Regions from separate parts of the Crassaminicella indica genome, predicted to be linked through region 2. Evidence: riboswitches for the same ligand, from Rfam matches in the RefSeq annotation. Region 2 holds a riboswitch; the other holds the start of a gene.
The links. A riboswitch is a leader RNA that binds a small molecule or an ion and turns the genes downstream of it on or off. The one in region 2 is predicted to bind cobalamin.
Positions count from the first base shown of each region.

Region 1: another riboswitch for cobalamin. It lies ahead of KVH43_RS03675 (aspartate-alanine antiporter-like transporter); the one in region 2 lies ahead of KVH43_RS07575 (DUF2292 domain-containing protein).

Region 1 is NZ_CP078093.1:775,586-779,968, forward strand. It holds gene KVH43_RS03665 (AbgT family transporter) at 1-935, opposite strand, end outside; gene KVH43_RS03670 (YibE/F family protein) at 1,188-2,321, opposite strand; cobalamin riboswitch at 2,491-2,690, shown strand; gene KVH43_RS03675 (aspartate-alanine antiporter-like transporter) at 2,846-4,078, shown strand; gene KVH43_RS03680 (aldehyde dehydrogenase family protein) at 4,148-4,383, shown strand, end outside.
Region 2 is NZ_CP078093.1:1,586,131-1,590,513, reverse strand. It holds gene KVH43_RS07585 (outer membrane protein assembly factor BamB family protein) at 1-898, opposite strand, end outside; gene KVH43_RS07580 (DUF4430 domain-containing protein) at 1,094-1,918, opposite strand; gene KVH43_RS07575 (DUF2292 domain-containing protein) at 2,105-2,251, opposite strand; cobalamin riboswitch at 2,421-2,609, opposite strand; gene KVH43_RS07570 (S-layer homology domain-containing protein) at 2,795-4,383, opposite strand, start outside.

The DNA.
Region 1 (4,383 bases), 810 kb from region 2:
CCATTATATATAAATTGCTTTAATGGGTTTTCTGCTTCTGGTACTTTTAATGCTGCATTTTCAGGTAATGTTAAGAAGATCATCACTGCAACAAAAATTAGTAGAGAAATACCCGCAGCAACTAAACCTTTTTTTTCTACTTCTGTAACTTCCATACTATCATCTGCTTTATATTCACCTTTGTATTCGCCTAATCTTGGTTCTACAATTTTTTCAGTTACATATGTTCCTATAAAAGTAATTAAAAATGTAGATGCCATCATGAAATACATATTAGCTGTTGGCAATATACTTAACTCAATTCCACCAGCAGTCAAAGCCTCATTTGTAATACCTGCTAGTAGTGGGTCTAATGTTCCTAATAAAAGGTTCGCTGAAAATCCACCTGATACACCTGCAAAAGCAGCTGCCATACCAGCAAGTGGATGACGTTTAAAGCTTAAAAAAACAATAGCGCCTAATGGAACTAATACTACATACCCTGCATCTGATGCTATGTTTGACATAACTCCAGCAAATACAACTACAGCAGTAATTAATCTTTTAGGTGTACTAAGTACCAATTTCTTAAGTGCTGAATTGATTAGTCCTGTTCCTTCAGCAATACCTACTCCAAGCATAGCAACTAAAACAGTCCCTAATGGATGGAATCCAGTAAAGTTTTTTGTTGCTGTATTAATCATATACCTTAATCCTTCAGCATTTAATAGAGAAATTGCTTCAACAGTTTTTTCCGTTTTATACTTAGCATCATAAAAATTAACTGCTAATCCTGCACGAGATGCAATTTCTGAAATAACAATTACAGCAACTGCTAACAGTAAAAATATCGTAACTGGATGCGGTAGTTTATTCCCTACTGTTTCAATGACATTAAGAAATTTGTTAAACAATCCTTTTTTTGACGGTTGAGAAGATTTTGAAACGCTTGCCATATTATTCCTCCTTTTTAAATAGTTCTTTTAGTTTTATAATTCTGACAATTCTGCGTATAGATACAATTCATGATTATTTTTTATAATTGCATAAATATAATTTGTCATATTAGGAAAATGTTATCATATGTCTATACGCATCATTCATGATAACATATTTTCGTTGATAAATGTTTTAAATTTTTGTAATATGTAAATATGAGTGAATGACTTTGATAACTTTTGTAAAAAAATACATAAAAATAGAGATGCTTATTCTGCATCCCTATTTTTATTCTTTTTCATTAGCATACTTGCTACAAAAGCTGTTAATGGAATTGTCAATACTAATCCAATACTTCCTGCTAATGATCGAATAACCTCCGTAGCAATAATATCTAGATTTAATATTTTAATAATGGAGGTTTCATGAGCCATAAACAATAAAAGCAATGGAATAGAGCTTCCTGTATAAGCAAGGATCAGGGTATTTGTCATTGTTCCCATAACATCCTTTCCTACATTCATTCCTGCAGAAAACAACTCTTTTCTTGTAAGTGATGGATTAGCATTATTTATTTCTTCTATAGCAGAAGAAATAGACATTCCTATATCCATAACTGCTCCTAATGCCCCCATTATAATTCCAGAGAATAGAAGACTTTTAAAGTCAAAGGAAACTTTTTGAGGAATATTCATAAGCATAACCGCTTCTTCGCTACTAAGTCCTGTTAATTTGACCATACTTCCAATATAATAAGCAATGACCCCTGCAATAATTACACCACCAGTGGTTCCAATAATACCTGCAATACTTTTACTATTAATACCTCCAATAACAAGCATAGTCATTATTGTAATAGCTACAGAAATCGCTATAGTAATAGGAATAGGATTCATTCCCTTTAAAATAGCTGGTAAAAGTATTTTTAGAATTGCAAACAAAGTAAGAGAAAGAGTTACAACAGCCTTTATACCTTTCATCTTTCCAATAATTATAATCAATACAATAAACAATATATATAAATATATTATATAATGCTGTCGCATGTAATCTGTTATAGCTACATCTAATCTTCCATCAGTATATTCATCAATATTGATTACAATTTTATCATCTTTCTTTACTTCAATAGCAAACGCAGAATTACATGGTATATTATTCTCTATTTCTAAAACCTTTCCTTTATATTTTCCACTAGTAATTTTCAATTTTACATGCTGCTCTTTTTCTTTAAAGTCCCCGTATTCTTGAACAATTTTTGCCTTACTTGCTTCTAAAACCACTCCTGTTTCTGTATAACTCGTATAATCTTCATATACATTTAACGGATCTTCTTGTTCTCCATAAACACTAAAAGAACATAAAAATATAAATAAAATTGTCATCCATAATATTTTTTTCATAATTGCCTCCATATAATACTTTTTGTCCATAGTATACCATTTTTTGCGCTTTTTGAAAACATAAATACTTTTGCAGCATTTTCTAAATATTCTTTCAAAATAAAAACTATTACAACATTTTGTATATTCATTGACATTGTTTCAGCAGTTTAATACAATGTGTTTGAAAAGTTAATCACTTCAACATGGTGTTGTTAACAATAGATTAACAGCTTAAAAGGGAAGCTCGGTGAAAATCCGACACGGTCCCGCCACTGTAACGAGGAATGCAGCTATATATATACCACTGTTTTCATTTAATGGGAATGGGAAGGTGATAGCTGTGTAATGAATCGAAGTCAGGAGACCTGCCATGCTTGATGATACCGTTATCACTTACGCGGATAAGGAGGTGTTATTGATTCGCAAAGAGCATTACTGTCTCATTGCTTTTCAATATACTTATTGTTAAGATCGAGCACCTTTTTATACAAAGGTGCTTTTTATTTAAAAGGTTCTATAACAAAATGAAAGAAGGAATAAAGATGCATTTTAATTTTACAACCTTTATAACCAACTATTTTGTACTAATCTTCTTTTCTGTTGTAACAGGATTATTCATCGGAAGAATTGAATTTGGAAAAATCAAGCTAGGTACTTCTGGAGGCTTATTTACAGGTCTTGTTATCGGCTGGTATATCTATGGGAAATATGCTCTTCCTTATAAAAATACAGAAAACCTACCTTCATATGCAGAAAGAATACTAACTGAGGGCATCATTCCAAATGAACTTTTCCTATTTAGTCTTATACTATTTGTAGCTGCTGTAGGTCTTTTAGCCTCTAAAGATCTAGGCAAAGTATTAAAAAAATATGGATTAAAATTTGTGTTGTTAGGCTTTGTTATTACTTTTACAGGAGCTGCAATTTGCTACATCATGACAATGCTCAGTAAAGGGCAAAATCCATATGCTGTTTCAGGTGTTTATACAGGTGCTTTAACTAGTTCCCCAGGACTAGCAGCTGCATTAGAAGCTGTTACTTCATATGGTAACGAAGCAGAAAGTATGGTTGGCTTTGGCTATGCTGTAGCATACGTTCCTGGTGTACTTATCGTCATTGTCTTAATGCAATTTTTACCATTGATTTTTAAAATAGATCTAGAAGCAGAAAAAGAATTATTTAAACAAGAGATGTCTTCCCCAGAAGACCCTGTCATGAATTTCGAAGTAAAGTTTGACCTTATTGCATTTGTCTTCGCCTGTTTGATTGGGTTGCTATTAGGTAAAATGAAAATTTATTTAGGTTCTATAATAGGATATTTTAGTCTTGGTTCAACAGGTGGTATTCTTATAGCATCTCTTATATTAGGTTATATAGGAAAGCTCGGGCCAATGCATTTTAGAATGAGTCCTAAAATTTTAGGCACAATACAAGAACTAGCTCTTGCATTCTTTCTTTCTATGGTCGGTTTAAAATATGGATACACAACTATTCATTCAATAACTCACTCGGGTGCTTACTTAGTATGCATATCCTTTCTATGTGGATTCTCTGCTCTATTAGCAGGCTTTATCATCGGAAGGTATGTCTTTAAAATAAATTGGATTATGCTTTCTGGCGCACTTTGCGGTGGAATGACTAGTACACCAGGACTAGGTGCTGCCATAGAAGCTACAAAAAGTGATGGTGTTGCAGCAGGTTATGGAGCTACTTATCCATTTGCCCTTCTTGGGATGATTCTATTTACTATACTGCTGTATCGAGTACCAGTATAAATTTGTTAAAAGAATCTTTTCATACTAGAAAAGATACTTAAATTATAAATATAAATGGAGGGATTGAGTATGGAAGCAAAGGCTTATATTGATGCTTTAGTTGAAAAATCAAGAATTGCTCAAAAGGAATTTGAGAATTTCACACAAGAACAAGTTGATGCAATTGTAAAAGAAGTTGGTAAGGTAGTATATGACAACGCAGAAGAATTAGCAAAAATGGCTGTTGAAGAAACAGGCATGGGTGTTTATGAGCATAAAGTACTTAAAAATAAAGGAAAGTCAAAAACTATTTGGAACAGCTTAAA
Region 2 (4,383 bases):
CAAAGCCTTTTCCTATTTCAACAGGTTGATTAAATATAAGAGCTATTTCTGCATCCTTTTTTACTTTTTTAGCTCCATTAACTGGAATTTTTGATAGAAGCTTTAAAGATTCACATGTTTGTTTTGTGTCAAAAATCCACTCTCCCCTTTTTTTCATTCCTATTCCTTCAAATTTTTCATCACTATTTTTTGCTTTAATCCAATTTCCAGAAATAGCAATTTCATATTTATGATCTTTTTCAAGTTCAATAGGATTACCAGCTTTATCACATAATTGTATCACCACTTTTTCTGGTTTATCTTCACTAAACAATAATTTATGTTTTTTCATTCCCATACAAACTAATCCATTAGGATAAAAATCATCTAATATCCCATCTTTTTCTTTATCATACCTTACAATCACTTTAGGTGATCCACCGCACTCTTCATTTAATACTACTGCTTTATTAAAGGTAAGACTTATTTCCCTGTTTGTTTTTATTCCTGATACACCTTTTACAGGACTTACTTCAACTAATTTTAATGGCTCTGAAGCAACTGGTGCTTGAGGAGCAATATCTATAGAAATTTTTTGTGAATTACCATTATATACTGCATATACTACAGTAGAAACAGTTTTATCTATCATATTATTAGGTACAATAAATTCAATATTATCACTATCTCCTGTAATAATATGTTTCTTTTTGTCATTATCAAAATAATACCAATCAATACCACTAGTAACCTTTTTTTCTCCATCATACAAATCTGCTGTTAGATCTATTTTTTCTCCTCCAGTATAATTTCTTTTAATAGGCTCTATATAAATTCCACTAGCAAAAGATGAAAAAAATATTGTAAATATAATTACTAAAGTTAAAAAAATACTAAAAATCTTTTTATTTTTCTTCATAAACTAAACCTCCCCCTTTTTATTTTATAAAAAGTCATCTCTAATAATTTTAAAGATTCTTTATAAGTATTAGTTCTATTCACTAACAGCTGTTTAATTTTAATACCATATTTTTTAAACAACTATAAGGAGAATTAGTTTTTTCTAATTCTCCTTAATAAAGCAAATGGAAAATATTCAGAAATTATTCAACCTTTATTTACTTTTTCCCCATGTACCAAAAAACCACAATTCTCTATCTCCATTCTTTAATTCATGTTGAGAAGCTGCATGCATAGGCATTTCTCCATTCACTTTATACATCCAGCCAGTCATTCCATAATTTTCATCCAACCCTACTTTTTGTACAAATGCACCATTATAACCAACTTTTACATTTCTGCTTACCCAATCCCAATCCCAATTAGGATCAGTCACAGCAATACACCCATCTGAATCATGATAATATTCTAGAGCATACAAAAATGCATGTAATGCAGTAACTTTATCCTTCATCACTCCAGAATCATTGTAACTTCTTCCATAAATGTTCTTTAGCGAAAAGTTTTCTAATCTTTGGATTTTAACCTCAAATTTACCTGTTTTTTCACCATTTACATTCATTTTAATGTTTTCTACACTTGCTTCTCCATTGCCAGATACATATACATTGCTATGAACATATAATCCTTTGTAAGTAACCTCTATCTTAGCTTTTCCTTTTCCTACAATTAAAACATTTACTGTATCTTTTCCATTTATAGTATTCACTTCATTCCAATTATCATCAAAAAATCTAACAACACCCGGATTTGAAGTTCTCCATTGAATATTTTTTGTATCGTTAATAGCTACTTTCTTATGATTAGCTGTCAAACCTACAACTTTTATTTCCTCCATATCATATAATTGTTTACCAAGAGTAAAATCATTTCCATCTTCAAAGGTAATATCTGTAATATTTTCTGTTGCAAAGGCTTGTACACCTGCAAAGCTTAAAACAAGTGTTAATACTAATATAAACGAAAATATTTTTTTCATTTTTATCCTCCCTTTCATTTTCTACTCTGAATATTTTCCAATGACTGCACCTATTTAAACTATGAAGTGCAGTATTCTATTATTTGTACACATTCTCATGCATACAAAAACAAAAAGACACCACCAATAATAGGTAGTGCCTCCAGTTTTCTGGTCAGCTCTAACTTAATTTTTATACTTTAGTTTTTATAACTTTATTGATTTTTTAATCTCTTCTACCCTTATTGGGTATTTATCTTGTACTATAATTCGAATTTCTCCATATTCAGTACTACGTATCAATTCAATTAATTTTTTTTCCTTTTGATTTACACAAATATTTTCTTGTTTCAAGCATATCTCCCCCTAACGTTTTTTATCCTCTTAATCTATTAGAGGTCAATCAGGTATAAAATAAAAAATCCTTAACTTCCACTGAAGATAAGGATCTTGATACTTTAACATTAACTCATTTGATTTAAAAACAAATCTCATGTAGTACCTCTCCTTTCCTCGGAAGGATATATACTTAAAGCTTTTGGCAGGTCTCCTGACTTATGGATCAACGTTTTCCTTCGCCTTCCCAGTTTCCCAGTGGCATATTGAAGGAGCACTCCCCAATTACAGTGGCCGGACCGTTCAGGACTTTCACCTGATTCCCTTTTAATCATTTATCTTAAAAATAAATGAACCTAAAAGCTGTATATTTAATTTTTAAAAATATCTATAGAATAATATTAAATACTATCCTCTACTGCTAAATTCTATACTACTTTACATATATTGTCAATATATGTTGACTGTTTTCTTCCACAATCATTTTTCATAACATAATTTGATAAAATTTTCATCAACCTATATACAGAAAACTGCTAGCAAAATTGCTAGCAGCTTTTTTTATTGATTTATTAAATTGTAAAGCTTATAAAGCATCATAGCAGCTTGGGCTCTATTTGCATTTTGCTTTGGATTAAATTGTCCATTTCCCATTCCTCTAATTATTTTTTCTTTTACGCATAAGCTTACTCCTTCTTTTGCCCATGATGCTATATTTTCTTTATCTTTAAATATATCTAATCCATTTAATCCTACCTTTTCATATCCTTGTTTGTCAAGAACCTTTGCAACAATTATTGCCATTTCTTCTCTTGTTATATTTCCTTTTGGATCAAATATAGTATTACTTCTACCTCTAATAATACCATTTTTATATGCTGCTCCTACATATGAGTAGTACCACGCATCCTTTGCTACATCTGTAAATGGTACTTCCATGTTTTCTGTAGCATAACCCATCATCTTTGTCATAAGTGTTGCAAATTCTGCTCTTGTAATGTTTGCTGATGGATCAAATATACCTTCCTCACGACCACTTATTATACCCTTTTGTGCCATAGCTTCTATTGCTTCCTTTGCCCATTCGTAGCCTTGAAGATCTTTAAATGTTACTTTTATTTCTTTTACCTTCTTAGCAAAGTATTTACTAAAGTGAGGAGTTTTAAAGGTTACCATCCTTGTATCAGAGTCATATTTTCCACCCATATTTTCTATAGTTCCATTTTCCTTTAGTAAAAATACTTGTACTACTTCTCCTTTATTTACTTTTCCTTTATAAGGTATACCTACTTCAATCGACTCATTAAAGCTATTTATTTCTTCATCTTTAGCCTTAGCATTAAAATCTACTACAATGCAGCCCTTTGGTACTTTATATCTTTCAAGTGGCGTTAGAGTGCTTCTATTAACTGTCTTTGCAATCAAAGCAATTTCTTCATTATTTTCTTTTTCATTAAAGGTATTTGGTGTTAGCTTAAATACTGCATTTTCTGTTTTTATTTCTGCTTTTTCGATACCATTTTGTTTTAATATCTTCATCATATCCTTTGCTAATTTCGCTTCTACTTCTTGTTTGTCTACCTTTGGTATCGCTATAGTTATTTTATTTTCTATTTCTTTTTTATCTTCAATACCATTTTTCTTTAATTTTTCTTTGATTACTTTTACTGTAGCTGATGTATTTTTAGCTATTTCTTTTATACTATCTGTATCTACTATTGCTACTACCTTTTCTTTTTCGACTTTTATTTGGTTTTTATTAAGCTCTTTTACACTTGCTTTTTTAACTGCTTTTTGTGCAACTTTGATTGTACCTTCAATAATTTCTTTTCCATTTTCTTTACCAACATGTTGAATCAATTTTCCAGTAGCATCAATTATATCCACCGCTACTTTATTGATTTCTTTTGTATCATTTAATTTGTCCATTAACTTTATTACAGCTTTCATATTTTCTTTCGCAGCTTTGCTTACTTCTTTTTTATCACTATCCTTTGATAATTTTTCTGCTGATTTAATTAATATATTTACTACTTTTATACTTTCTTTTGCTACCTCTTTTGCTCCTTCTTGGGTAGTTATACGTTCAGCTGCTTTTTCTATAATCTTTGCAACATCCTTAGCACCACTTACTACTTTTTGTGCATCTT